Halotia branconii CENA392: one gene and its partners. The protein of the gene in region 3 interacts with the protein of the main gene of each other region in a pairwise test. Links are inferred from orthologs where the notes say so. Each region holds a gene or a part of one and is shown on either strand. Other genes may lie near its edges.

The links.
Region 1: the proteins of ftsZ (region 3) and rlmN interact in binary tests that used the Escherichia coli proteins (3 or more experiments, as listed by UniProt). The link is inferred for Halotia branconii CENA392 from one-to-one orthologs.
Region 2: the proteins of ftsZ (region 3) and QI031_RS10310 interact in binary tests that used the Escherichia coli proteins (3 or more experiments, as listed by UniProt). The link is inferred for Halotia branconii CENA392 from one-to-one orthologs.

The regions. Positions count from the first base shown.
Region 1 is NZ_CP124543.1:5,137,258-5,140,902, forward strand. Bases 337-3,171 are described here. They hold rlmN (dual-specificity RNA methyltransferase RlmN), read right to left. Parts: upstream 2,374-3,171; coding sequence 1,300-2,373; downstream 337-1,299. Other genes in these bases: QI031_RS22510 (replication restart DNA helicase PriA), read left to right, coding at 1,118-1,297. In the rest of the region: QI031_RS22505 (DNA cytosine methyltransferase), read right to left, coding at 1-323.
Region 2 is NZ_CP124543.1:2,337,724-2,341,451, reverse strand. What follows is about bases 337-3,254. They hold QI031_RS10310 (rod shape-determining protein), read right to left. Parts: upstream 2,341-3,254; coding sequence 1,333-2,340; downstream 337-1,332. Other genes in these bases: QI031_RS31710 (DUF6888 family protein), read left to right, coding at 3,114-3,254; QI031_RS10305 (single-stranded DNA-binding protein), read left to right, coding at 2,707-3,069; mreC (rod shape-determining protein MreC), read right to left, coding at 429-1,238; mreD (rod shape-determining protein MreD), read right to left, coding at 337-405. Outside these bases: more of mreD, read right to left, coding at 1-336; more of QI031_RS31710, read left to right, coding at 3,255-3,302; QI031_RS10300 (DUF6887 family protein), read left to right, coding at 3,283-3,465; QI031_RS10295 (SIMPL domain-containing protein), read right to left, coding at 3,598-3,728. UniProt on the Escherichia coli protein: Forms membrane-associated dynamic filaments that are essential for cell shape determination. Acts by regulating cell wall synthesis and cell elongation, and thus cell shape.
Region 3 is NZ_CP124543.1:122,382-130,948, forward strand. What follows is about bases 2,672-5,654. They hold ftsZ (cell division protein FtsZ), read right to left. Parts: upstream 4,818-5,654; coding sequence 3,525-4,817; downstream 2,672-3,524. Other genes in these bases: QI031_RS00630 (hypothetical protein), read left to right, coding at 2,793-2,927; QI031_RS00640 (hypothetical protein), read right to left, coding at 4,864-5,433. In the rest of the region: 30S ribosomal protein S12 methylthiotransferase RimO, read left to right, coding at 1-762; QI031_RS00625 (DEAD/DEAH box helicase), read left to right, coding at 831-2,342; QI031_RS00645 (cell division protein FtsQ/DivIB), read right to left, coding at 6,352-7,197; QI031_RS00650 (P-loop NTPase fold protein), read left to right, coding at 7,707-8,567. UniProt on the Escherichia coli protein: Essential cell division protein that forms a contractile ring structure (Z ring) at the future cell division site. The regulation of the ring assembly controls the timing and the location of cell division.

The DNA of each region.
Region 1 (3,645 bases), 5.0 Mb from region 3 along the record:
AAAAATAAAGTACCTCTAGTGTCATGAAAACCTTTTCTTCGTCCGCAAATACTAAAAGGTTGACAAGGAAAACCAGCCGTTAAAACATCAAAATAAGGTAAAGTTTTTAAATCAATTTTTCTGATATCAGATTTAGGCTTGTCTCCAAAATTATTTAAGTAAACCTCTTGACACGCCTGATCAATCTCGCAAGAAAATACACATTCATAGTCAGCTTTTTCAAAAGCTAATCTAAAACCTCCAATACCAGCAAATAAATCAGCAAACTTTAATCTTAATTCCTCCATAAAAATTAGTAAAATTTTGTTTAAAGAAGTGAGCATTATATTATAACAAAATCTAACTATTTTAAATATTAGTTATTTGCAACTTTGATTATTTTTCAGATAATTCAAAATATTTTTTTATAAAAATAATCAAGCTAAATACTTACTATCGATGCGATCGCGTTTAAATAAAATTCCAGGATTAGGATATCATCGCTAAAAACAGCTTTTCGGGCATTTTTGCTTAGTTGACTATATTTCGTCAAGCTACACCTGCACAACTAGCTGAAGTTTCAGAAATCACTGACAAGCAGCTAAGGGTTAAAGTTGCGGCGTTCGTTATTTGTTGCTTATTAACTAACAGTTATGGGTTGATACTACAAAAAATCTTCATATAAGTCTATCTTAGACTCAAAGAGAAGTCGCAGATAGGTTCCTCTAACTCGCGTTATATCGCCATCCAAATCTTAACTGAATCTTAAGAGAGATATTTTGTAGCTAAGGATACAGTAATTTCCGGCTTTTAATTTTTGAATACAAGAACGGCTTATTTTGCATTTGTCTGAAATGACTACAAATAAGTCTCTCTCAAGGCATTAATCATAGGGATCACTCCTTCTCTAAACAGTAGTTTACCAGAAAACTAATTTATGTATCTAAAGCAGGATGGTAAAATCACCTAGATTTTAAGATAATGTGCAAAGAACTCAATTTTTTTCAAATCTAAATTCTTGTTTAAAATAATTAGCTGATATCTTGGCTATTTGTTACTTTAGGTCAACTCAAAATATTTTCTGAGTTAAATTACGGTTTTCCAACCAAAAATAGTTACACACACCAGGGGTAAAAAAATGCATACAATACAAAAAATTCACTGCCCAAATTGCGGCAGTGATGCAGAGCGTCACTATATTTCTGATAGTCAATTAACTCGCACACAATGCCCGACTTGTGACTACTTAATGATCAGTTGTACCCGTACTGGTAAAGTTATTGAGGCTTATGCCCCAGGTATTCTGGCAAAAAGATAAAGTTAGGAATTATGATTTCCTTTACTTGTACGTAGTTGTCCACACGCAGCATCAGCTTCTAACCCACGAGAATAGCGAACGCTCACAGCAATTTGTTGTTGTTTAAGAACTTGAACAAAAGCTTGAATACGATCGCGGTTGGGGCGTTTATAATCAACTTCTGCAATGGGGTTGTAGGGAATCAAATTCACATGACTTTGGAATCCTCGTAGACATTTTGCCAGTTGCAGTGCGTGTTCTGGCAAATCGTTCACCCCAGCAAGGAGGATATATTCAAAAGTTACACGCCGCCCGGTTATTTCTACATATTCCCGACATTCAGCTAACAAATCTTCTAAAGGATAAGAACGGGCGCTAGGGATAAGTTGTTTCCGCAATGCTTGATTAGGTGCGTGGAGACTAACAGCAAGAGTAATTTGTAAATTATGTTGAGCAAATTCACGGATGCGATCGCGTATCCCAACTGTAGAAACAGTTAGCGATCGCGCTCCTATGCCAACATCTTGATTTAAAGATTTTAAAGCTGCTAAAACATTCTCAGTATTTAGTAATGGTTCACCCATACCCATAAATACCACATTGCTCACCCGTTGTTGAAAATCTTCTTGTACAGTTAAGACTTGATCAACAATTTCATACCTTTTAAGGTTGCGTTTGTAACCTCCTTTACCTGTGGCGCAAAAATCACACGCCATTGGACAACCTACCTGAGTAGAAACACATACTGTTAAACGCTTATCTGTGGGAATACCAACGGTTTCAATGATTTGATTATCTGCAAGTTTTAGAAGATATTTAACAGTAGCATCGGCAGCTACAGCACGGTGATGGATGGTTGAGCGACCGATGGGTATTTCTGTTGCTTCCGCCCGCCATTGCTTAGGAAAGACAGAAATATCAGCTAGCGATCGCACTTGCTTTTGATAAATCCACTCATGTAGTTGTTTTCCTCTATAAGCGGGTTGTCCTTGCTGCTGTACCCATGCAGTTAGTTCAGCCAGAGAAGCACCTAGCAAGGGAGGAATTTCGTGTAATTTAACTGAGTCAACCTGAGAAACAAGAGGCGTAACAGACATAAGGAATCAAGAAATCAAAAGTTGACGTTGAATCTCTATCCTATAGCTTCTTGCTCTAGATTAGAATTGAGAGCCTAGGTTGCTGATTAAAATATAGCGGTTTTTATTTTTTACTTTTGCCGACCTGTACTAGGGGACTTCCAAGGAATAAAATGACCAATTATAATAATGATAATCATTCTAAGGGGGGAAGGAGAAGCAGCCGCAGGCTGCTTCTCCTTCCCCCCTATTCGTAGTAAATTCAATTTGGAGGGAATTTTGTGGGTGGACAGGAGTGTTGCTCGAATTAACTGATTCAGTCAAAAAAGTATTCAAGGAAACAGCAAACCAACTCAAAGGTGCAGCAAGGCGGCGTTTTCAAGCACAAATTGTCATGGAATTAGGTTACGGAGGACAATTACTGGCTCAAAAAGAATTGGGCTGGGATAGAAATACTATTCGTAAAGGAATTAAAGAACTAACCAGTGGGATTAGTTGTATAGATAATTATTCAGCTAGGGGTAGATGGAAAGTAGAAGAGCATTTACCAAACCTGTTAGAAGATATCAAAAAATTAGTTGATTTCCAAAGCCAAACAGATCCAAGTTTTAAAAGCCAAAGGCTGTATACACGCCTAACTGCTAGTCAGGTCAGAAAGCTATTAATTGATAAATTTGGTTATACGGATGAACAGTTACCTACTGAAGAAACAATGAGAGTTAAATTGAATGATTTAGGTTATAGACTCAAGCGAGTAGCAAAAGTTTTACCTCAAAAAAAATTCCAGAAACAGACGCAATCTTTGAACAATTAGCAATAGTTAATCAATCCGCCCTGGATGATCCAAGTATCTTACGTCTCAGTCTGGATGCCAAAGCCCGTGTAGATATTGGCTACTTTGACAGAGGAGGTAAAAACCGAGTTGTCACAGAAACAGAAGACCATAATTTTCATCCAAAAACTACCGTAACTCCTTACGGCATCTTCCTTCCAGAATTAGACGAACTATTTTTATACTTTACAGAGTCTAATGTAACGAGTGATTTTATTGTAGACGTTCTAGAAGATTTTTGGAAGAGTGAGAGTTGGCGATTTTCCTCAATAAAAACCCTGATTATTAACCAGGATAATGGGACAGATAATAATTCTAGACGTACCCAGTTTATGAAACGTATCGTTGAGTTTGTTCATGAATATCAACTGAATATACGTTTAGCCTACTATCCACCCTATCACAGCAAATATAATCCCATCGAGCGAGTATGGGGGATATTAGAAAATTCTTGGAATGGC
Region 2 (3,728 bases), 2.2 Mb from region 3 along the record:
AGAAATAAAATCTTCTTGAATAAAACGCTGCTTCTGAGTCAGACCAGTTAAAAGTCCTACCAGTCCTAGGGTTATGGCATGAGTTGGGTTATAAGATGTCATCGCATCTTGAAGCATTCCCAAAACTATACCTGCGAGTAATCCTTCTAAAACTGTACGCTTAACACTCCAAGCTACCACCCAAATTAATAGCCAATTTGGGCCAATTCCTAGTAATTCCATACCGGGAAGGCGAGTTGGTAATAATATTATGCATAACATTACTGATCCAACCGTCACCGTCCAATCTAGTAACTGGCGCATACCAGGATGCCAATGAGATAGAGGCTTGTTAGGGAATTTAAATTTTCGCTTTGACGACTGTGGCTTTTTCTGACTGCTGCCACTAAATGAAGGCATCTTCATTGTTTTGCAATATTTTTGAGAATCTAATTAGACTTTTGAATTTCCTGGTTTGGTGATTCTTGCTTTTCCATTTCTTGATTTGTCGGCTTTGGATATATAGCCACCCAATCTAGCGACCTTATAGGCGGGAAAAGGTCAACTTTTGCCACCGATACCGGGAGTTTCTTTAAATCTAAGGACTTTACCCGTCCTACTGCCAAGCCGGCTGGAAATTTCTGACTATAAGTAGATGTAGAAACTAAATCTCCTACTTTGACATTGGGAACTTTTTCATAAAATTCCAGTACAGCTTCTGCAGAAGAATCTCCTCGCAAAACTCCCTTGGCTGAGGTGCGGCTAATGGTTACACCTACTTGACTTTTGAGGTCACTAATTAATAGAACGCGGCTAGTATTAGGAGTTACACTCTCTACCAAACCTACTAATCCACCATCAGCCTTGACCACGAAGCCTTCTTGAATACCCATATTAGAGCCACGATTGATAGTCACTTGTTGCCACCAATGGTCAGCACTGCGTCCCACTACCCGTCCTGGAATTGGGCGCGCTGAGAGTGGCTGTTTTTCAACATAGCCTAATAAATCTTGGAGCTTTTTATTTTGACTTTCCAGATCTGCTATGCGTGTTTGCAACTCTAAAAACCGAGCATCTTTGAGACGTTCTTCTGGACTTGGTCCTGTCTGCAACATTTGTAATGGACGGGTCATTACTTGGTAAACTTCCATCAGCAGTTGCCCTTGGGTTTGTCGCAGTATCCAAGTACTACCTAGTATTAAAGCGAGTAACCCAATTTGTAATCCTTTGCGATCCCACCAACGACGTAAAGTAACCATCTATACCTATTTATATAATTTCAGAAGATATTGGATTCTGTTTATATAGAACCCAAATAATAGGCAAATAGAACCCAATATCTCATATTTTTTTCTACATATTGCGAGAACGCCAGCTGATAACTCGTTCTAGCTGTTTAAAGTTTTCTAACACACGACCTGTTCCCAGCACAACACAACTAAGAGGATCAGCAGCAATGTGTGTGACAATTCCCGTCTCATGGCTAATCAGGGTATCTATGCCTTTAAGCAAAGCACCACCACCAGCCAGCATAATGCCTCTATCAATAATGTCAGATGCCAGTTCCGGAGGAGTGCGTTCCAATGTCCGTTTCACAGCTTCGATGATGACTGATAACGGTTCCAACATACTTTCACGAATTTCTGGCCCTTTAATAGTAACGGTTCTTGGAAGACCAGAAAGCAAGTGTAAACCTCGAACTTCCATCATCAGATCTCCATCATCATTGCTAGGATAAGCAGAGCCAAGGCGAATTTTGATATCTTCCGCAGTCCGTTCCCCAATTACCAAGTTATGAACTTTCTTCATATACTGGATAATCGAATCTGTAAGTTCATCTCCCGCAACCCGTACTGACTCACTTAGCACAGTACCTTGGAGACTCAGTACTGCAACTTCTGTTGTACCTCCACCAATATCGATAATCATGTTACCAGTTGGTTCAATAACTGGTAGACCTGCTCCAATTGCCGCTGCTACAGGCTCATCAATTAAACACACTTCTCTAGCCCCAGCTTGACCTGCTGCATCCATCACAGCTCGCCTTTCTACCCCTGTAACACCACTGGGAATGCCAATGACAATTCGGGGTAAAACTAAAGATCTACCCTCATTTACACGATGGATAAAGCTTTTCAGCATCAACTCGGCTGTATCGAAGTCAGCAATTACACCATCGCGCAAGGGGCGGAGGGCAATTACATTATCAGGTGTGCGACCAAGCATTTTTTTGGCTTCTTCTCCCACAGCCAGTGCTACTTTCTCATTTTGATCGATAGCAACTACAGAAGGCTCTTGGAGTACAATACCTTTACCAGATACATAAACAAGGGTATTGGCTGTACCGAGGTCGATACCCATATCCCACGATGAGCGAAAGTTCCGAAAAAGACCCACGCGTCTCTACGCCCCTTATTTGCGATATTTTTTGACTACAACTATGAGAGTTAATTGTGCTGGATTTTATTACGTTTTTTAGCCTGAGTCCAGCCAGTTAGGCGGTTTTTTAAACTTATAGCAGTTCTTGCTAGGTCTCAGGTCTCTACGTTTTTAATCTTCTTTGGCTACTTCAGTATATCCGTACAGTTTTTCAGTTTACCTCTGTCATTTTCTATCTTTTTATACCCGATTAGGTTGTTCAGTTTTTAACACATTTTCAATAGGTTCACAATTCGCTATGATGAAAATCAAGACAAGTAAGTACGTATGTACTAAAAGGTAACTCAGATGAGCATCAATATTGTCACTCTCATTGGTCGTGTCGGCGGCGACCCAGATATTAAATATTTCGAGTCTGGTAGTGTTAAGTGTAGATTGACATTGGCCGTGAATCGACGTACTAAAGAGGGAGAACATACCGACTGGTTCAATTTGGAACTATGGGGCAAAACGGCAGAAGTGGCTGGTAACTATGTACGTAAAGGCAAACAAATTGCCGTTAAAGGTTCTTTGAAGTTAGATACCTGGAGCGATCGCCAAACCGGAGCCAACCGTTCTTCACCAGTTATTTTAGTAGACCAATTACAGTTATTGGGTTCAAAGCAAGATGGAGATGGCGGGATGGCAGATATGTCCTCAGATCATTTTTAATTGTTTAACTGTCAACTATGAGGTGAAAATAAAAGAATAAACAGATTAAACCAACGCCACAACAGTTAAGGACTGTTTACATAGCTTGTTGCTGGTTAACAAAAATGTACTTGCCGATTTATCTTGTAACGCTTGATTATAGAGACGCGAGAATAGTAGTTATTGCGGGTGAAGAGTCAGTAATTATTATTAATAAGCAAGGAAAATTAAGTTATGACCAGCCCGAATTATGAGGCGATGACTACAAAGCAACTACGAACCTACGTTCTGCAACACCGAGACGATCAAAATGCCATCAATGCTTTAGCTAACCGAGTTGAAGCAAATGGAATCAAGCTAGACTCTCCAGAACAGCTGCCTAATGTAATACGCAGACCGCAATCACATCAAGAGTGAGACCACCAAGACCAAATTTTTGATAAAGCCTTGTGTTTGCAGCACAAAGCTTTATATTCTGCCATAAAACACCAAGTAGTCAGTTGTTCGTTATTTTTCGTTTGCTACTGACAACTGACAACTGACTCTTGATTAGTAACTAATTTGCAGCGTCACCGATGCTTCAACTTGCTGTTCACCTCCGATTACAGGCGTGGAAGTATTTTGATTATCTAACTTGGCAGTTTCAGCACGGTATAACACAGGTGGTGGAGGTGAACTAG
Region 3 (8,567 bases):
TCCCAAGGGGTACAAGAGATTATTCTCATTTCCCAAATCACAACTAATTACGGTTTGGATATTTACGGTAAGCCAAAGTTAGCCGAACTGCTTCGCGCCTTGGCAAAGGTGGATGTACCTTGGATTCGAGTACATTATGCTTATCCCACCGGATTAACTTTGGATGTGATTACAGCGTTCAAAGAAACACCTAACGTCTTACCTTACCTGGATTTGCCTCTGCAACATTCTCATCCAGAGATTCTCCGCAATATGAACCGTCCTTGGCAAGGACGTGTGAACAATGAGATTATTGATCGCATCAAAACAGCGCTACCAACGGCAGTATTGCGGACAACATTTATAGTTGGTTTCCCCGGAGAAACTCAAGAGCATTTTGAGCATCTACTAGAGTTTGTGCAGCGGCATGAATTTGACCATGTTGGTGTTTTCACCTTTTCACCAGAACAGGAAACCCCTGCCTATAAGCTACCTAATCAGTTGCCACAACAAGTGATGGAGCAGCGTCGGCACAGAGTTATGGAACTCCAGCAGCCAATTTCGCAAAGAAAAAATCAGCAGGAAATAGGCAAGATTGTTGATGTCCTGATAGAGCAAGAAAATCCTGAAAGTGGGAAATTAATTGGTCGTTCAGGTAGATTTTCCCCAGAAGTCGATGGTCAAATTTATATCGAAGGTCAGGCGAAGTTAGGAACCATCGTGCCAGTAGCGATCCACGGCGCTGATATATATGACCTATACGGTCAAGTTGTCAATAACTAAATTGTCATTTGTCAAATTTAGATGACTAATGACTCATCTAAAAATAAAAACTAAACCTAGGAGATTTGATGAATCTTTCGTTTCCAGAATTAGGCATTTCACAAGAACGTGTAGAGTTATTAGAAACAATCGGCTTTACCGCACCTACTAATATTCAAGCCCAAGCTATTCCCCAATTGTTAGCAGGTCGAGATGTAGTCGGTCAATCCCAAACAGGAACAGGTAAAACAGCAGCATTTACCCTGCCAATTTTAGAACGGTTAGATGTTAACCAAAGAGCAGTACAAGCGTTGGTCTTGACCCCAACTCGTGAGTTAGCAATTCAAGTTCACGATGCCGTTGCTCAGTTCATGGGTAACGATGGATTGCGAGTGCTAGCAATTTATGGTGGACAATCGATTGACCGCCAAATGTCACAACTCAAACGTGGCGTTCACATGGTTGTGGGTACTCCAGGACGGATGATAGATTTACTAGACCGGGGCTGTCTCAAGCTCGATCAAGTGAAATGGTTTGTCTTAGATGAAGCCGATGAAATGTTGAGCATGGGTTTTATCGATGATGTGATTAAGATTCTTTCTCAAGCACCTACAGATCGCCAAACAGCTTTGTTCTCAGCCACCATGCCGCCATCGATTCGCATGTTGGTGAACAAATTTTTGCGATCGCCTGCGATAGTCACCGTCGAACAACCAAAAGCTGCTCCCAACAAAATCAATCAAGTAGCTTATCTCATCCCCCGTCACTGGACAAAAGCCAAAGCTTTACAGCCGATTCTGGAAATGGAAGATCCAGAAACAGCTTTAATCTTTGTGCGTACCAGACGCACAGCCGCAGAACTCACCAATCAATTACAAGCTGCTGGTCATAGTGTTGACGAATATCACGGTGACTTGTCGCAACAAGCACGAGAACGCTTATTAGGTAGATTCCGCAATCGTCAAGTGCGCTGGGTGGTAGCCACAGATATTGCCGCACGGGGGTTAGATGTCGATCAATTATCCCATGTGATCAACTACGACTTACCTGATAGCGTAGAAACCTATGTCCATCGGATTGGTCGTACTGGTCGAGCTGGTAAAGAAGGAACGGCTATTTCTTTAGTTCAGCCTTTTGAGCGACGCAAACAACAGGCATTTGAGCGCCATAATCGCCAAAGTTGGCAATTGCTATCAATTCCTACACGGGCGCAAATTGAAGCCAGACACATCAATAAATTGCAAGAACAAGTAGGAGAAGCCTTAACTGGCGAACGCCTAGCTTCATTCTTGCCAATAGTTAGCGAATTGATTGAAAAATACGATGCTCATGCGATCGCTGCGGCGGCATTGCAAATCGCTTACGATGAAACTCGTCCTGCTTGGTTGCAATCAGGCGTAGATCCCCAAGAAGACAACGTACCCGTACCCAAACCCAAGCTCAATAAACGTCGTGATTCTTCTGGTGAACGCAGCCGTTCCTCTTGGACTAAATCAGACAGTAACGGTGGTGAAGAAGAAAGACGAGGTACTCCCAAGCCTAAACTGCGGACAACACATCGTGAACCTTCTGTATCGCCTAATAGCAAAAAACTCGGTTGACATACAGAATAGAGAACCAACTTCTTAGTCAAGAATCAAAAGTCAATGGTGAGCCAGTACTGTCTTTTCACAAAGGGAGCCATTAGCGTAAAGCCTTCTCTACAAGAGGCTATGCGTAGCTTGCTTCTTTGCAGGACTACGCTTAGAGCGAGTCTGCGAACGTCTGGGGTTTTCCTAAATGGAGTGAGAGGCTAGAGTGGCTTTCCATGCTATTTGCTATAAATTGGGCATTGCTCGCCTAAAGCAGTGCCTCCCCATAATATCGTTTAACTTTAAAGTTGATACATTTGGGCAAGCAGGGGAAGCAGTGCGGTCTTGGGGTCTCCCCTTTGGGTGACGCTCGCAAGCTTGCTATCGCTACGCTAACGGCAGTCCAACGCCAGTCGCTCCTGGGGAGCCACTGCGTTGCGGGGGTTCCCCCCGAGTCCCGCAAGTGGCATGGAAACCCCCATGACCGCGCTGGCTCCTCTTTGTTGGAACAACTTTCTGCGGGCTGCCTCACCAAGTGGAGCAAGTGGCGTGGTTCCCCCCAAGAGCAACTGCCGTGAAGCAGGGGAAGCAGCACTTCGGCTACGCGGTAGTTAAGTTTCGGCTACGCTCAACTGCCGCGCAGCGCCGCACTAAGCCTGTCGAAGTGTCGAAACTCAGTGACCAAAGGCAGGGGGAGTAAGAAAAGTAATTTGTATCAATAATTTCGTGAAATGGTATAACAGCTTGTCTAAAGCTAATTAGCCTTCAATTTGCCTAAAAGTAGGAATAAAGCCGCTTCCTATTAGAATAAAGCAGGGGGCAGCACTTCGGCTTACTTCGACTACAGTTGTTGAGCAAAGTCGAAGGACGCTCATTATAAGTCGCTCAGTAACCAAAGGCGGCGGGAGAAAGAGTTTGAGCCTTATTTACTTTTATTCACATAGTTTGATTTTATTTCACCGACTTACTTAAATCTTTTTTCAAAAAATACTATTTTTGGCTATTTTTTATGAGTTGACAGACTCTTGCCCAATCTTATTTAATAACTGGGTAATATTGACAATTTTAGTTATCAATTCATTGGCTGCATTGGGGATCACAACAGGATTGCTTACCCCTCTCTATAAAAGTCTAGAAATAAAAGACTTTATCCAGTACTCAGCCAAACAAGAGACTGCAAATTTCATCTAAAAATTTAAAATCCAAAATCAATTAATTGCGTGGTGGTGTACGCCGATTACGAAGAAAATCTGGAATATCTAATCCAGTCTTTTCTTTGGGTTCTGCAACTGGTGTTGGGGGATTAACTGCTGGTGTCTGTGGTGTTGGTGTTGGCCGCTTTGTCGGGGTTGTTACCCTGGCGTTAACGACGTTTTGTTGTGGCGCTGTTTGCACTTCGCCTGTAAACCCAGTGGCAATGACTGTAATTCTTACCTCACCTTGTAGCCTGTCATCAATCACTGCTCCAAAAATAATATTGGCATTGGGATCAACTACTTCATATATTGCTTCTGCGGCAGCATTCACTTCATGTAGGGTAAGGTCACTACCACCAGTAATATTAAAGACAACTCCTCTAGCTCCTTCAATAGAACACTCAAGTAATGGTGATGAAATAGCAGCAATTGCTGCTTCTCTAGCTCTTGATTTGCCCGAACTAACACCTATACCCATCAATGCTGATCCCGCATCGGCCATCACAGCTCGGACATCAGCAAAGTCAACGTTTACTAAACCGGGAATCGTAATGATATCTGAAATTCCCTGTACCCCTTGACGTAGTACATCATCTGCATAGCGAAAAGCTTCTTGCACAGGAGTTTGCTCAGGAATCACTTCCAGCAGCTTGTTGTTGGGGATGATAATCAATGTATCTACCCTACTTTTTAGCCCTTCAACACCTTGCTCTGCTTGACTAGTGCGACGACGACCTTCAAAAACAAATGGACGAGTCACTACGCCAACAGTAAGAGCGCCCATTTCTTTTGCTACTTCTGCAACAATGGCGGCAGCACCTGTTCCAGTACCACCTCCCATGCCAGCCGTGATAAATACTAGATCAGCACCTTCTAAAGCCGTAGCAATTTCGTCTCGTGATTCCTCTGCTGCCTTTTGACCAATGGCAGGATTACCACCTGCTCCTAAACCTCGTGTTAGCTTTTGTCCAATCTGCAACCGACTAGGGGCCCCTGCCAAAGTTAAAGCTTGAGCATCAGTATTAATTGACCAAAACTCTACTCCGGAGACATCAGACTCAATCATGCGGTTAACCGCATTTCCACCACCACCACCTACACCGATTACTTTGATGTTGGCAACTCGACCTGGAACAATTTCGCCAATTCTGCTATTTTCTGTAGTGATCCTTTTACTATCGTTGTTTTGTCCAAAATTAAGCCCAGAGTGATTAAAGGGATTATTCGAGTTAGATGCCAGTGAAAATCCTGGCTGCCCCACAGATTGGGAGTTTTTATAGGTAAGCTCTTGGTTATTATCAAGTGTCATTGGATTTTGAAAGGTAGATAAACGACTTTACTCAGGTATTCTTCACCTAAGAGTCAACTATAGATAGTTGGACACTGCCTCTATGGCACTGTTCTTTATTGAGATCACTATTTCCAACCTTAACAAGATTGAAAGTGCGAAAGTTTGCTATAGGATAAGCCATGAAAGTAGTTATCTGCATAGCTAATTCTAGAGAAGTATACATACATTTACTAAAAATTGATCTGTATAACTTCCACAAAATATGAATATTTTCACTACTATGTTGCCAATTTGGCACAGCATACCTTTGACATACCCAATACCCTCCTAATAATTCTGTTGATGATTGAGATTGTTGATTACGTTGACAACTAGCAGTGTTTGTTTTTTTTAAATTAACAATCACACTTATTACATGAGTTTTGTATATTTTATTCACCATTAGAAGAATAAAATACTGATAATACAAGTTTTTTATCCCCAAATGATTAATACTATCGGCTGATTCTAGTAAATCAAATATACATCTAATAGCAGTACAAATAACATTGCGCTTAGAAAGCATGTCTTGCAAAAATGCGCTGTAATAGCCCATCCCACCTGCCTTAGCCATATAGTTGATAGATTTAACCATAGAAATGATTGCAACTTAAGAGACAAATTTTGCCTTTTATTGAATTAACTGTAAAGTCAAAGGCAAGGAGACTATGCTTATCAGTTATATAACATCCTGATAGATTTGCTATTTGATGTGCCTGAATAGACGCTTATTTAGGATAAGATTCTATCTTGTCAGACTGATGAAAGTGATAAATCTCATCAAAACTACCTTCTTTTTATGAACATTTGCGGTGGTATGATCAACTAATAGGTAGTTGTAACAGCAACTGTCCGTCTTGTAAGAAGTCACCCTCCAAGGGTCTACACCAGTGTTCTGCAATGGAAAACTCACGCATTTTTCTCATTTCTCAGCTGGGTTAGGTTAAAGATTGGTAGGCACAAGGCATTTTTCACACCAAACACCATCATCCGATTGTCTAACATATTGCACCCCTCGACCAGATGTCAGGGTAACAATTATAGGCCTTTGTAATCTCAAAAGAAGTCTGATGATGGATCTTTGCATCTAAATTAATTAAAATTTGACACTGATTTTTTAAAGTTATAGGACTTATCCCTCTTTTGTTACTACGAGGAGAGAAAAATATTATTCCTAGCCTGAGTCTCAGATATCATCACAAATGTAGGCGATCGCATCCCAGCTTGATCATTTACATCCTTTTGTTGAAAAAAGACGTAAAAATAGGCGTTTCAGATTATTCTCTGCCGAAGGCAACAAAAGAGGAATTACGCATTCATAATGAAAAACTGAGCCTTTGCGATTACTTCGCTGTATACCCTGCGGGAACGCTAAAAGCGAACGGAATAACGTAAAGTCGTAAGCCGTACGTCAGTTCTGAGTTATTAGAAAAGTGAAAATAATCAATATATTTAGTAAACATAAAATTTCTTAATTTACTAGAATTGGCTCAATTCAATATCTTGGATATTTCTAGGGAGTTTGGTGGTCAGTTTCCTGTGTTTTTTGGTTCATCCGTACTAATGGGGATTCGGGATTTTTCAGATCAATATACTCTATTTGATTGAGATTAAGCTTTTTAGATAAATGACGCATTTGAGCAAGTACCTTGATTTGTTCAGGTAATTGAGGACTTGGCGCACCCAAATAGACATTTCCTAGTTCTGTTTTTAAAATTAAATTCGTTGGATCTTGGCAATCAATTTCCATGATTTTCACAGAACTTTGGCTCAAAGATAGATAAAGCTGACTCCAGTAGGAACGATATTGTGCTGGCGCTCCAATAACTTTGAGAATCGGCAATTTGATGGTGGGATTCACTAATTTGTATTTTTCTAAGGGTATCCAAACACCACTTGCGTCTAGTAAACCCGTAGATGCTTGTTCATTGTTAGTATCAGTATTTGATGATTTGGCCTGTTGAGCGATCGCCACAGGTACTCGTTCTTGAATTTCAATGATTAATCCAGGAGGAAACAGCCGACGAGCGACGCTTGCTTGGGCAATAGTTGGTTGTTGCTCTAAAGAATCAGCGATCGCAGACGGTTCAATCCGCCATAAAGACTGAGGATAGGGAAATGTCAAAAATGACTGAATCGCTTCTTGTGAAAGCACTTGATCCCCTGATTTCATCACAATTTGCTTGGGAGTATTGAGTATCCATGTTGGTTGGATTGCCACCCATAGTAAACCACCAGCTAGGCCACTAATGGCTAAGGTTCGCCAAATAGCCTGAAGAATTTTCATCTGCCGTCGGCGACGTAATTTTTGACGGCGCTGGGCTAAATCTGTATAGGAAACTGAGACTATGCCAGCCATTTAAACCCCTTTTTGCTTGCGGTTCTATTCTTCGGTAGATTGAGAGTAACTGATTAACTACAGTAAACCTTGTCAACATCTGTTAGCCGCTACCCTCAAGACTTTTTTTACTTTTAGTAACAACACCTTACAGTATTCATCATCTGGGGTGTCAGGAATCCAAAGAAGACAGGGCTAGATTTAATACATATTACTGTTCTATTAGCAGCCACACAAATCAAGAACAGTAATAAATAGTAGCTTTTTTTACTAAATAATTTAATGCATATAAAGCAGTTTTTAGTCAAGTAAAAGCTTAAAGATTATCAAAAGCTGAATAGCATCTGTAAAAAAGACGGATATACTGTACCCATCAGGGTCAATTAAATCTCTATTATGGTACTGACTATTGCTTGTGGCAATCTTGCATCGAGCGTTGTCATCTGCAATATGATCAATTGCAAGCTAATTATGTACCTATACAAGTAATGGGGATTTTAAGTATATAAAAAGGCAAACAACGCATCTACATGATCAATACACTGAATTTGTCACGCTTTTACAAAGCATGTAATCCTAGCTACACGTTAAATATGGGTAATGTGCTGGATCAACAGTATTACATCGATTTTGCTGATGTCCGGGGTTGTAAGATTGTTGAGGAATTAAAACGTACTATCACTCGTATTTCTCCGGATGAGCCGACCTGTCAGTTATTTACGGGACATATTGGCTGCGGAAAGTCAACAGAGTTACAACGCCTCAAAGCAGAACTGGAAGTAGCAGGATTTCATGTAGTTTATTTTGAGTCCAGTCAAGACCTAGATATGGCGGATATTGATGTCAGTGATATCTTGTTGAGTGTAGCCCGTCAAGTTAGTGTCAGTTTAGAAGCAATTGGCATCAAACTAAAACCAAGTTACTTTATTAATTTGTTTAAAGAAATTGGGGATTTTTTGCAAAGTCCCATTGAGCTTTCTGGACAAGCAGAATTGTCTTTGGGTATTGCCAAAATTACAGCTAAAACTAAAGATAGCGCTCAGTTACGAAATCAGTTAAGGCAATATCTAGAACCACGTACCAATAGTATTTTGCAAGCTATTAATGAAGAGGTATTAGACAAGGCTGTTGAACAACTCAAGTTAAAAGGTCAAAAAGGACTGGTTGTAATCGTAGATAACTTAGATAGAGTCGATATGCGCCCTGTGGCATCTGGGCGGACACAACCAGAATATCTTTTTATTGACCGAGGTGAACAGTTACGCCGACTCAAATGCCACTTAGTTTATACGATTCCCCTAGCGTTGATTTTTTCCAATGAGTATGAAACATTGAAAAACCGCTTGGGGGGAGGCATTGCACCGAAAGTTCTGCCAATGGTCAGAGTGCGA